Regions from separate parts of the Paenarthrobacter sp. AT5 genome, predicted to be linked through region 2. Evidence: riboswitches for the same ligand, from Rfam matches in the RefSeq annotation. Region 2 holds a riboswitch; each other region holds the start of a gene.

Region 1 (4,178 bases), 130 kb from region 2:
CCACGGCGTTCACGCCGGACCCCGAAGGCGGCGCCCCCAAGCGGGACGACCGCGCGAGCGAGTCCACGTTGGGCAACCTCGTGGCGGACTCACTGGTGGACACGCTCAAGGCGCCGGAACTGGGTGCAGCGGAGATCGGCGTCGTTAATCCCGGCGGGCTCCGCAACGAGCTGTACTACGCCCCGGACGGAACCATCACCTATGCCGAGGCGAACGCGGTGCTGCCGTTCGTCAACAATCTCTGGACGACGTCCCTTACTGGCGCACAATTCAAGACGCTCCTGGAACAGCAGTGGCAGACCAACCCCGACGGAACGGTACCGAGCCGCCCGTACCAGCAGTTGGGCTTGTCCAAGAACGTCAACTACACCTACGACGCCGCCCGCCCGACAGGTGAGCGCGTCACCGGGATCTGGGTGGACGGTACGCCGATCGATCCGGCCAAGCAGTACAGGATCGGTACCTTCAGCTTCCTAGCCACCGGCGGTGACAACTTCCGCGTCTTCCAGGAAGGCAGCAACACCAAGGACACCGGGCTGGTGGACCGGGATGCGTGGATCAAGTACCTCCAGGCGCACAACCCGGTATCGCCCGACTTCGCGCGCCGTTCCGTAGCTGTTGCCAACACAACAGCCAGCGACGTCACGGCCGGAGATGCCCTGAGCCTGGCCGTTTCCAAGCTGGACCTGACGTCCATCGGCAGCCCGGCGAACAAGACCCTCAAGGCCTCGTTCGTCGACGCCGCAGGCACCACCGTGGAGTTGGGCGATGTTCCGGTGACCTCCGGTGCCGCGAACGTCAACGTCACGGTTCCCGCCACAGCAGCAGCCGGTACCGCGACGCTGGTGCTCACCGCCGTCGAAACCGGCACCACGGTCAAGGTCCTGGTCACGGTGGCGGAGAGCGTCCCGAATCCGCCGCAATGCACGGCACCGGCCAAACCATCCAAGTGGTACGACATTGCGGGCTGGCTCCGCTACGCCATCGCCTGGTTGGAATATCAGAGGTGCCTGAGGGGCTGACAAACCCGGGTTGGCAGTGAAGGGGCCAGGCCCCGCGTCCGTGTGGTCGCGGGGCCTGGCTTTTTGTGTCCTACTTGCGTGCGGGTTCAGGCTCGGGAAGCCGTTCAGCGTCCTCTTGCAGGCTCGCGCGGAAAGCTTCAAACCGGGCCACGTGGGCCGGCCGGCGGCGCAGGATGGCCCACGCGATGCCCAACGCCACGAACCACACCGGCGTGACAAGCAGCGCCATGAGGGTGTCCGGCTGCGTGGTCAATGCCCACATGATGAACCCGAAGAACGCGAAGACCACCCAAACCATCACAACACCGCCGGGCATCTTGAACGCGGAGCCATCGTGCAGTTGCGGACGACGCTTCCGGAAGGCGAGGTAGCTCGCCAGGATGATCGACCAGACGAACACGAAGCACACGGCCGACACCGTGGTGACCATGTCGAAGGCCTTGCCAACGTCCTGGCCGGCGTACATGAGGACGACGCCGGAGAGCAGCAGCACGCAGGAAAGGAACAGCGCGTTGCGGGGTACTTTGCGTCCGGAGAGCGCACTGAAGACTGCGGGCGCGTCGCCTTCCTGCGCCAAGCCGTAAACCATGCGGGACGTGGAGTAGATCCCGGAGTTCGCGGAGGACATCGCCGAGCTCAACACCACGAGGTTGACGATCGTGGCTGCGGCCCCAAGCCCGGCAAGCGAGAACATGGCGATGAAAGGGCTGTGGCCGGCCGCGAACTGCGTCCACGGAGTAACGGACATCAGGATGATGAGGGCGCCTACGTAGAAGAGCAGCACACGGATGGGAATGGAGTTGATGGCCTTGGGAAGGTTTTTCTCCGGATCCTTCGCTTCGGCAGCGGTGGTTCCCACCAGTTCAATACCCACGAACGCGAAGACTGCGATCTGGAAACCGGCCACGAACCCCATGAATTCGTTGGGGAAGAAGCCTCCATGGGACCAGAGGTTGGTGAAGCTGGCAGGGCCGGCATCGGACTGGAAGCCACTGAAGATCATGAACAGGCCCACGATGATGAGCGCCGCAATGGCCACGATCTTGATGAGGGCGAACCAGAATTCCGTCTCGCCGAAGGCCTTCACGGTTGCCAGGTTCAAGAGCAGGAGGATGCCGATCGTGATGAGTCCGGGAATCCAAAGGGGCAAGCCCGGCCACAGCTCTTCCGAGTAGCCGGCTATCGCAATGACGTCCGCGATGCCCGTGATAACCCAGCAGAACCAATACGTCCATCCAGTGAAGAATCCCGCCCACGGACCCAGAAGGTCTGCGGCGAAGTCGCTGAAGGACTTGTAGTTCAGGTTGCTCAACAGCAACTCGCCCATGGCCCGCATGACGAAGAACAGCATGAAGCCGATGATCATGTAGACGAAAATGACGGAGGGCCCGGCGGCGGAGATGGTTTTCCCGGAGCCCATGAACAGGCCGGTTCCGATGGCACCGCCAATGGCGATCAGTTGGATGTGGCGGTTGCTGAGTTGCCGTTCGAGGTGGGGCTCATGGTTGTTGTCTGTTGGCGGGCGCTGAATCGTCATGAGGAACTCCATTGTTCAGGCGGCACCGGAATGCCACGATGATTCGGGTTCCTCCCCGCTCTGTCATTGACCTGAGAGTTTCCGCGTGCCTGCAGACAGGAACGCTTGCACCTTCGGTGAGCCCGGTGGGAACCGTGCTTCTTTCCAGAGTTGCCTCGCCGCGGCGGTACAGGGTGCCTGAGAGATTCCTGGGGAGGGTTTGCTCCTACGGCGCCTGACGGGATGTACCGGCAGGACTCTCCCGCCGCGGATCACTAGCGCGCATCACCAGCCGGTGACGCAGATCACACACTAGCGAAGGGCGGGCACCCGCTGCAAACGCCCGGCATCCACGGTCGTCATAAAAGGGGTTAAAGCCCCAGGATGCTCCGCGCGATCTCGTCGGCGTCGCGCAGCGTCCGCTGTCCGCTGGTGTAGGCCTGGCCCGTTGCCGGTTTCGCCTCGGCAGCGATGGCGGTCCCCCACTGGGTTGCCGACAGCTGAAGGCCCAGCACGTACAAACCCTCGGTTACCGAGCCGTTCGCGGCCACGGGCCGGTAAGGATGTGGTTCCACATCCAGGCCGGTGGTCTGCACCGGCGTCCCCTCGACGCTCATCATGATCTTGGTTCGCACCAGGCCGTCCTCCATGAGCTGTTCCAGCAACGGGGAGACGTTGATACCCACCCGGTTGGCGGGCGACATCGCTTCAATCAGGGTCCTCGCCTGCACGGGCGCATCCCGCACCCAGGGCGAAAAGGCGCGGAAGACCTTGGCGTTTCGGTCCACGCTGAATTTCGGGTCCGGCCCCACGAAACTCACGACGCCGGCACGCGCCAAGGCGGCCAGCTGCTCCGAACGAAGTGCGGGAGGCCCGCTGGCCAGTCCCTCGACGAAGGATTCGAACCAGCCGCGCAGCTCCGCCACCCACGACTCATCCGTGATTCCACCGTCCGCCACCACGGTCTTAAGGATCGCGCGGCCCGTATGGAGTGCGCCGATCGCCATCTTCACAGGATCGGCTTCGCCGAGCTCCGAACGCAGGGCATCATCATCCAGGTAATCGGTGATGGCCTTGTCCAACTCGCGGCGGGAGGCGAAGGTCCGGCCCGCCAACGGGGCGGCGAGCGCCCGAAGGTTCAGCCGGCGCGAAGCCACCACGTGTTTTTCGACCAGCGCCCCCACTTCGGTTTCCCAGTTGCCCGTTGCGTGCGCATGCGGCTGCAGCGCGTCCTCCAGGTCGGCCAGGAATTGGGCCGAGTCCCGGATCGCGGCCGGTTGGGACCGTGCCAACGTTGCGTAGTACGCCCACAACGCGTCCCGGTGCAGGAGCGGCCACAGATCATGGTCGAAGCCGGGCTGGATCCCCGCAGCCCGGAAGCGGTCGACGGCGGCTTCCGTCAGGTAGCGGAGGGTGATGCTCGTGGCGTAGTAGCCGGACAGCCCGGCTTTGGCCCGGTACGGGGTGCCTCGCCTGGACGCTGCGATGATTTTCGGTTCGCGCCCGGAAGCACGGTACTCCAGGGCGCCGGTACCCGGGGCGACGGCGTCCACGAATTTGCCGCCGCGGCCCTCGGTCAGCTGCCCCATGACGTCGAAGAAGTTCAGGCCCATTCCCCGGACCAGCACGGGTTCGTTGTC
Region 2 (4,178 bases):
CAAAGCGCGATGCCGAAATCGGAACGTCATTGCCTTCGGTCCATGATGCGGCGTTGCCGGGCATGAACGGGGCCAGGTGGGCCTTCGCGGCAACGGGGCCGACGCCGGGTCCGCCACCGCCGTGCGGGATGCAGAAGGTCTTGTGCAGGTTCAGGTGGGACACGTCGCCGCCGAACTTGCCCGGCTGCGCCAAACCGACCAGTGCATTGAGGTTTGCACCGTCGATGTAGACCTGGCCACCGGCTTCGTGGACAGCGTCGCAGACTTCCCGCACGTCGGCGTCGTAGACACCGTGGGTAGAGGGGTAGGTGATCATGATGGCCGAGAGAACTTCGCGGTTGGCCTCGATCTTGGCCTTGAGATCCTCGTGGTCGATGGTTCCGTCAGCTGCAGTGGCTACAACAACAACCTTCATGCCGGCGAGCACGGCGGACGCTGCGTTGGTGCCGTGTGCCGAGGCGGGGATGAGGCAGACGTTCCGCTGCTGGTCTCCGCGGGAGTGGTGGTAGCCGCGGATGGCGAGGAGCCCGGCCAGCTCGCCCTGGGACCCGGCGTTCGGCTGGATGGAGACCTGGTCGTAGCCCGTGATCTCGGTCAGCTGGGCTTCGAGGTCGGCGATGAGTTCACGCCAGCCCTCGGTCTGGGAATCAGGAGCGAAGGGGTGGATGGAGGCGAACTCGGGCCAGGAAATGGCTTCCATCTCCGCCGTGGCGTTCAGCTTCATGGTGCACGAACCCAGCGGAATCATGGTCCGGTCCAGCGCGAGGTCGCGATCGGAGAGCTTGCGGATGTAGCGCAGGAGCTGCGTTTCGGAGCGGTGGGTGTTGAACACGGGGTGCTGCAGGTACTCACTGGAGCGCTCAACGGAAGCCTCCAGCGCAAAGCCCTCTGCGGACTCAACCGCGGAGGCACCGAAAACTTCAAGGACACTGCCGACGATGTCAGTTGTTGTTGTCTCATCCACGGAGATACCCACGGTGTCCCCGTCGATTCCACGCAGGTTGATGCCACGCTCTTCGGCAGCAGCGACGAGCTCGGCGCCGCGGCCCGGAACGCGAACCGTGATGGTGTCGAAGAAGGACCCGTGCAGGACCTCGACGCCGGCAGCCTTCAGTGAGGCCGCAAGGGTGCGCGCGTGGTGGTGGGCGGTCTCGGCGATGGCCTTCAGGCCTTCGGGGCCGTGGTAGACGGCATACATCGAGGCGACGATGGCCAGGAGAGCCTGCGCCGTGCAGATGTTGGACGTGGCCTTTTCGCGGCGGATGTGCTGCTCGCGGGTCTGCAGCGCCAAGCGGTAGGCGGGGACACCGGCGTCGTCCTTGGAAACGCCCACCAGACGGCCGGGCATGGAACGCTCCAGCCCCTTCTGAACTGCCATGTAAGCGGCGTGCGGGCCGCCGAAGAACAGCGGAACACCCAGTCGCTGGGCGGAGCCGACGGCGATGTCCGCACCCTGTTCACCCGGAGGGGTGATGAGCGTGAGGGAAAGAAGGTCGGCAGCAACCGTCACCAGCGCGCCCCGCTCTTTCGCCTCGGCGATGACGGCGGAGTGGTCGAAGACACGGCCGGAGACGCCGGGCTGCTGGAGGACGACGCCGTTGATGTCGCCGTCGGGCAGTCCCGCGGAGAGGTCCGCAACCTCCACCTCGAAGCCGAGCGCCTCAGCGCGGCCCTTCACGATCGCGATGGTCTGCGGCAGGCAGTCTGCGTCGAGGACGGTCTTGCCATCCTGGACGGCTTTGTTCTTGTTGGCACGGCGCATCATCAGCACGGCTTCAGCGACTGCGGTGGCTTCGTCAAGGAGCGAAGCATTGGCGATCGGCAGGCCAACGAGGTCCTGCACCATGGTCTGGAAGTTCAGCAGCGCTTCGAGGCGGCCCTGGGAAATTTCCGGCTGGTAGGGCGTGTAGGCGGTGTACCAGGCCGGCGACTCGAGAATGTTGCGGCGGATAACCGGCGGCGTGATGGTGTCGTAGTAGCCCTGGCCGATCATCTGGACAGCAGTCTTGTTCTTGGAAGCAAGCTTGCGGAGTTCAGCAAGGACCTCCACCTCGCTCAGCGCGTTCTGCAGCGTCAGGGCAACGTCCTGGCGGATGTCGTTGGGAACCGCGGTGTCCACGAGGGAATCCACGGAGTCGTAACCGACTGACTTGAGCATGGTGCCGATGTCGGCCTGGCGGCGGGCACCGATGTGCCGATCGACGAAGGCGGTGGAGGCTGAACTAACCGTCACGAAGGAACTCCATTAGTTGGGCGGCGCTTGGGTACGCCGCAGTGGCTCGGGTTCCTCCCCGCTCTGTATTGGACCTGAGAGTTTCCGCGGGTTGCCTGCGCAACGCCGCTTGCACCGTCGGTGAACACAACAATCGTCACCGCTGACGGCGGATTGCCTGCTGCTTTCCAGAGTTGCCTAGCCGCGGCGGTGCGTGGGCCTGAGAGATTCCTGGGGAGGATTTGCTCCTACGGCGCCTGCGTCACGTGCTTTGCAGGACTCTCCCGCCGCAGATCATAGGCTTATGCAGTTGTTCGCGGCCCGCTGCAAGGCGCACCACAATTGTTAATTGTCCTACGTGCCCGGCGTCGCGGCAAATAGGCGGAGCGCTACTTGCGCAGTCGCTCCAGAACCTCGAGAAGGATCCCGACGTCGGCCTCCCGCCCGGCGCTGCCGCCCGCCTGCCCGCCTTCGAACATGGCGTTGAAATAGAGTCCGTCACCCATGTAGCTGACGGCTTTGGCGACTTCCGGCCCAACGTCCTCGGCGAGCACGTCGAGCCAGCGTTGTTGGATGGCGGCAAACCTCCTCCGCGTCTCCTCGTGGGCTACCTCTGCCAAGCGGGTGGTCGCCACAAAAGCCCGGTCCATGGGCGTACCGGCCCACACTGAAGACCGGATGAAGTACGCAGCTGCGCCGTCCGGGGCCGCGATCATTTGTTCGGTGTCTTCCTCCGCCAATCGGTCGAGGCGTTCCAGCAAAGCGCTGATGAGGGCCTCCTTGTTGGGGAAGTGATAGAGGAGCCCTCCCTTGGAGACTCCGGCGCGCTTCGCGACGGCGTCGAGCGTTGCTGCCCGCTCCCCCACCTCGATCAGGAGCGCCTCGAAGGCATCCAGGACGGCATCCTTGGCAACTGGTTTTCGCGGCATGTGTCCATCATTCCCTAAACAGGCGTGTTGAGCTCTTTTGAAACTATACCGTCTGGACGGTACAGTAATATTCATGTTTTCGTCGTCCGCAACCAAAGCTCCCCGCACTTCCACCTGTCGCCTCCACGGCAGGACGGCAGCATGGCGCGACTGGACGGCCCTTGCCCTGCTCATGTTTCCGGTTCTCCTGGTGGCCGTGGACAACACCGCCCTCACCTTCGCTCTACCGGAGATCGCCCGCTCATTGGAAGTCGGGGGCATCCAGCTTCTGTGGATCGTTGACGCGTACCCGCTGGTCCTGGCTGCATTGCTGGTATCCATGGGCAACCTCGGCGACAGGATAGGACGACGGCGGCTGCTTCTGGCCGGCAGCACAGGCTTCGCTGCGGTGTCGGCTGCTACGGCGTTCGCGCCCTCGGCTGAATGGCTGATAGCCGGCCGCGCAGCCCTTGGAGTCTTCGGCGCCATGCTGATGCCCTCAACACTGTCCCTGATCAGGAACATCTTCACCGATCCGAACCGGCGCCGCCTCGCCATCGCCGTCTGGGCAGCCGGGTTCTCGGGCGGCGCAGCCCTCGGTCCCATCTTTGGGGGCTGGCTGGTGGAGCACTTCTGGTGGGGAGCTGTCTTCCTGGTGGCAGCGTTCCTGCTCCTGCCCCTGCTTGCGTTCGGCAGGATCCTCATTCCGGAGTCGAAGGACGCCAACCCTGGCCGGGTGGACGTACCAAGCATCGTCCTGTCCGTCCTCACCATGGCTCCGTTCGTCTACGGCATCAAGGAATTCGCCGTGCACGGCTTCGGGCCAACCGCGGCTTTCTTCATGCTCTTCGGCGCGGTACTGGGCGTGCTCTTCGTGCGGCGGCAGCAGCAGTTGGCCAGCCCCATGCTGGACGTGCGCCTCTTCAGCAACAAAGTGTTCAGCACGGCCATCGTCGCCAACGTGCTGTCCCTGTTCTCCATGACCGGGTTCATCTACTTCTTCGCCCAGCACCTGCAACTCATCGAAGGCCAGTCGCCCATGGAGGCCGGTATTGCCA
Region 3 (4,178 bases), 1.2 Mb from region 2:
AAATGGCTTCCATCTCCGCCGTGGCGTTCAGCTTCATGGTGCACGAACCCAGCGGGATCATGGTGCGGTCCAGCGCCAGGTCCCGGTCGGACAGCTTGCGGATATAGCGCAACAGCTGCGTCTCGGAACAGTGCGTGCTGAACACGGGGTGCTGCAGGAAGTCGGAGGTGCGGAGCACGTCCGAGGCCAGTTCGAACCCTGCCGCGTCCCCGACCGGACCAGCGCCGAAGGCGACGGCAACCGCGGAGAGGACCTCCGGCGTCGTGGTTTCATCAACGGAAACACCCACGGTGTCCTCGTCGATGCGGCGGAGGTTGATGCCACGTGCTTCGGCGGCACCGATCACCTTGCTTGCCTTGCCCGGGACGCGGACGGTGAGGGTGTCGAAGAACGAATCAGAGACGAGTTCGCGGCCGGCCTTCTGCAGTGCCGTGGCCAGAACGCGAGCGTGGCCGTGCACAGTCTCGGCGATCGCCTTGAGTCCGTCCGGACCGTGGTACACCGCGTACATCGAGGCAACGATCGCGAGCAGGGCCTGTGCCGTGCAGATGTTGGACGTGGCCTTTTCGCGGCGGATGTGCTGCTCGCGGGTCTGCAGGGCGAGGCGGTAGGCGGGAACGCCGGCGTTGTCCTTGGACACACCAACGATGCGGCCCGGGAGGGTGCGCTCCATGCCCTGGCGGACGGCCATGTAAGCGGCGTGCGGGCCACCGAAGAACAGCGGAACGCCGAAGCGCTGCGCGGTTCCGACGGCGATGTCCGCACCCTGCTCGCCCGGGGGCGTGATGAGGGTAAGCGCCAGCAGGTCGGCGGCAACGGTGACCAGTGCACCGCGCTCTTTCGCGGAAGCGATCACTGGGGCGTGGTTGAAAACCCGGCCCGAGACGCCGGGCTGCTGGAGGACGACGCCGTTGATGTCGCCGTCGGGCAGTCCTGCGGAGAGGTCCGCAACCTCCACCTCGAAGCCGAGCGCTTCTGCGCGGCCCTTCACGATCGCAATGGTCTGCGGGAAGAGATCGGCGTCCAGGACGGTCTTGCCGTCCTTCGCGGTCTTGTCCTTGTTGGCGCGGCGCATGAGCAGCACGGCCTCGGCCACGGCGGTGGCTTCGTCAAGGAGGGAAGCGTTGGCGATCGGAAGGCCAGTGAGGTCCTGGACCATGGTCTGGAAGTTCAGGAGTGCTTCGAGGCGGCCCTGGGAAATTTCGGGCTGGTACGGAGTGTAGGCGGTGTACCAGGCCGGGGACTCAAGGATGTTGCGGCGGATCACCGGGGGCGTGATGGTGTCGTAGTAGCCCTGGCCGATCATCTGGACGGCAGTCTTGTTTTTGGCCGCGAGCTTGCGGAGTTCGGCCAGGACCTGGGTCTCGCTGAGGGCCTTTTGCAGGGTCAGCGGCGAGGACTGGCGGATGGAATCGGGGACCGCAACGTCAACCAGGCCATCAACGGAGTCGTAGCCGATGGCCTTGAGCATGGTGTCGATATCAGCCTGGCGGCGGGCGCCGATATGCCGGTCCGCGAACGCGGTTGGGGAGGATTGAACAGTCAAGAGGAACTCCAGGATTCAGGCGCCCGCTGAGCGCCATGGTGAATATGGGTTCCTCCCCGCTCTGTATTGGACCTGAGAGATTCCGCGGACTTGGTTGTCCACTTGCACCGTCGGTGAGCCCGGTTGCCCGGACTGCTTTCCAGAGTTGCCTCGCCGCGGCGGTACATGGGCCTGAGAGATTCCTGGGGAGGATTTGCTCCTACGGCGCCTGACTGGATGTACCCGGCAGGACTCTCCCGCCGCAGATCAAAAGCGTGTGCGCCACCTCGGTGACACGCTTCACACCATAGCGGGTGATCGTGAAGAAAGGCAAGACGCGCAGGTCAGGGCGGTTGGGAAGTGCTAGAGCGTCCCCCGCAGGGCGGCGGGAAGTGATAGAGCGTCCGAAGGTCCGTTGCTCTATCACTTCCCCTCCCCTTTTCCGGGTTGCTCCAAGGCTTCACATTTCGGAACCGCGCGCAAATCCATTTGAGTTAGGTTAGGCATACCTTCTATCTTGCCTTGGTGAGTATTCAGCCGGATTTGGCCGGAGTCTCCTTTGCCGCCCATTTGGCATCGTTTGGAGACCGGCCCGCAGTACACCTCGGAACAGACACAGTGAGCTACGCCCAACTGGCCTGCCGAGTCCAGGAGATGGCGGCGTCGTTTGGCAGCGCCCGCCGCCTTGTCGCCCTCGAGGCCGACAACACTTTGTCGTCGTTGACGGTGTACCTGGCAGCCCTCTCGTCGGGCCATCCGCTGCTCATCCTTCCCTCCGGCGGAGGCCCTGCCGTTGAGTCGCTGCTGGCGGCTTACGAGCCGGATCTCATTGCGCGCTCCGTCGACGGTGGAATAACCCTTGAAGAACGCCGCTCCGGGAGCAAGCACGATCTCCATCCCGAACTCGCCCTGCTGCTGAGCACGTCGGGCTCAACCGGATCACCCAAACTGGTCCGCATCTCCGCAGCATCGGTGCAGGCGAATGCGCAGGCCATTGCGCAGTACCTGCATCTCCGTCCGGCGGACACGGCGGCCACCACGCTTCCCCTGTCCTACTGCTACGGCATGAGCGTCGTGAACAGCCACCTCCTGGTGGGTGCCTCAATTGCCCTCACGGATCTGTCCGTGGTTGATCCGTGCTTCTGGGAGCTGATGCGGTCGCGGTCTGTCACGTCTTTCGCCGCGGTTCCCTACACCTTTGACCTGCTCGAACGCGTGGGCTTCGAAACCATGGAGCTACCCAGCCTTCGGTACATCACCCAGGCGGGCGGACGCCTGGACCCTGCCCGCGTGCGCCGTTATGCGCAGCTCGGCCAGGAGCGCGGCTGGGACCTCTTTGTGATGTACGGCCAGACCGAAGCGACAGCACGGATGGCGTACCTCCCCCCGGATGAGGCGGCCGAGAACCCCCACGCCATAGGGGTCCCCATTCCCGGAGGATCCTTCCGGCTGGAGCCCGTGCCCGGCCTGGATGAGAGCGAGCTCGTCTACTCCGGGCCGAACGTCATGCTGGGTTACGCCGAGCAGCCATCGGACCTCGCCCGGGGACGGGACATCACCGAGCTCCGCACGGGCGACCTCGCACGCAGGGGGCCGGGAGGCTTGTACCAGATCGTCGGGCGGCGGAGTCGCTTCGTGAAGATCGTGGGGCTGCGCGTTGACCTGGGACGGGTCGAAAAGATCCTGGCCGACTACGGCGTCACGGCAGCAGTTGCCGGGTCCGACAGTGGCCTCGTGGCCGCCGTCGAAGGCAAGCATGAACTCTCCATTCTCGCGAAGACCGTGGCGCAGGACCTTGGCATACCCCGGGCGGCGTTGACCCTCTGCTCAGTCGACTCGATTCCACGGCTGGTCAACGGAAAAACGGATTACCCTGCCGTCCTCGCCTTGGCATCGCAGGAGCCGCAAAGGAACCCGGAGCTTCCATCCGCAAAAGCCTGCGATGACCCCAAGACCATTTTTGCCGATGTTCTTGAGCGGACCGACGTCAAGGAAACGGACACGTTCGTCTCATTGGGCGGCGATTCGCTCTCCTACGTAGCCGCGTCGGTCCGGCTGGAAAGTGCCTTGGGCTACCTTCCCGACGGGTGGCACCTGATGCCGGTGTGCGAACTGACTCCCAAAGAACCGGAAGCGAAGCCAGCAGGGCCCAACAAGGCGGGACCCAACCCACAGCCGGGGACGGCGCCGCAGCGTCGCAGGTTGATTGCCCGCATGGAGACCGGGATCGTCCTGCGGGCAGTGGCCATCATCTTCATCGTTTCCACCCATGTGGGCCTCTTCGACTGGGAAGGGACGGCCCACGTCCTGATAGCGGTGGCTGGATACAACTTTGCCCGGTTCCAACTGTCGGGCCCACGCCGGGAACGGCTCAAACGGCAACTGAAGGCGGTGGCACGGATCGCCCTGCCCAGCATGGCGGTGATCGGCGTGGCCTTCGCCACCACGGACGACTACGGTTGGCACAACATTTTCCTGCTCAACACGTTGGTGGGGCCCCAAGGCTGGACCGACATGTCGCGCTTCTGGTTCATTGAGATCCTGGTGCATATCCTGGTGGGCCTGGCGGCGCTGCTGGCCATCCCCGCCCTGGACAGGGCACAGCGCAGGTGGCCGTGGCTGCTTCCACTCAGCCTCGCAGCGATTGACCTGC

What was found. Region 2 has a riboswitch for glycine ahead of gcvP (aminomethyl-transferring glycine dehydrogenase). Riboswitches for the same ligand answer to the same signal wherever they lie in the genome.
Region 1: linked by a shared signal. The riboswitch ahead of cycA (D-serine/D-alanine/glycine transporter) and the one ahead of gcvP (aminomethyl-transferring glycine dehydrogenase) in region 2 are both predicted to bind glycine.
Region 3: linked by a shared signal. The riboswitch ahead of gcvP (aminomethyl-transferring glycine dehydrogenase) and the one ahead of gcvP (aminomethyl-transferring glycine dehydrogenase) in region 2 are both predicted to bind glycine.

The regions. Positions count from the first base shown of each region.
Region 1 is NZ_CP136441.1:805,864-810,041, reverse strand. Features, by position in the region: gene RI444_RS03835 (ExeM/NucH family extracellular endonuclease) at 1-1,022, shown strand, start outside; gene cycA (D-serine/D-alanine/glycine transporter) at 1,093-2,559, opposite strand; glycine riboswitch at 2,714-2,813, opposite strand; gene RI444_RS03825 (FAD/NAD(P)-binding protein) at 2,910-4,178, opposite strand, start outside.
Region 2 is NZ_CP136441.1:938,866-943,043, reverse strand. Features, by position in the region: gene gcvP (aminomethyl-transferring glycine dehydrogenase) at 1-2,233, opposite strand, end outside; glycine riboswitch at 2,411-2,509, opposite strand; gene RI444_RS04475 (TetR/AcrR family transcriptional regulator) at 2,602-3,141, opposite strand; gene RI444_RS04470 (MFS transporter) at 3,215-4,178, shown strand, end outside.
Region 3 is NZ_CP136441.1:4,457,367-4,461,544, forward strand. Features, by position in the region: gene gcvP (aminomethyl-transferring glycine dehydrogenase) at 1-1,546, opposite strand, end outside; glycine riboswitch at 1,696-1,795, opposite strand; gene RI444_RS20765 (AMP-binding protein) at 2,051-4,178, shown strand, end outside.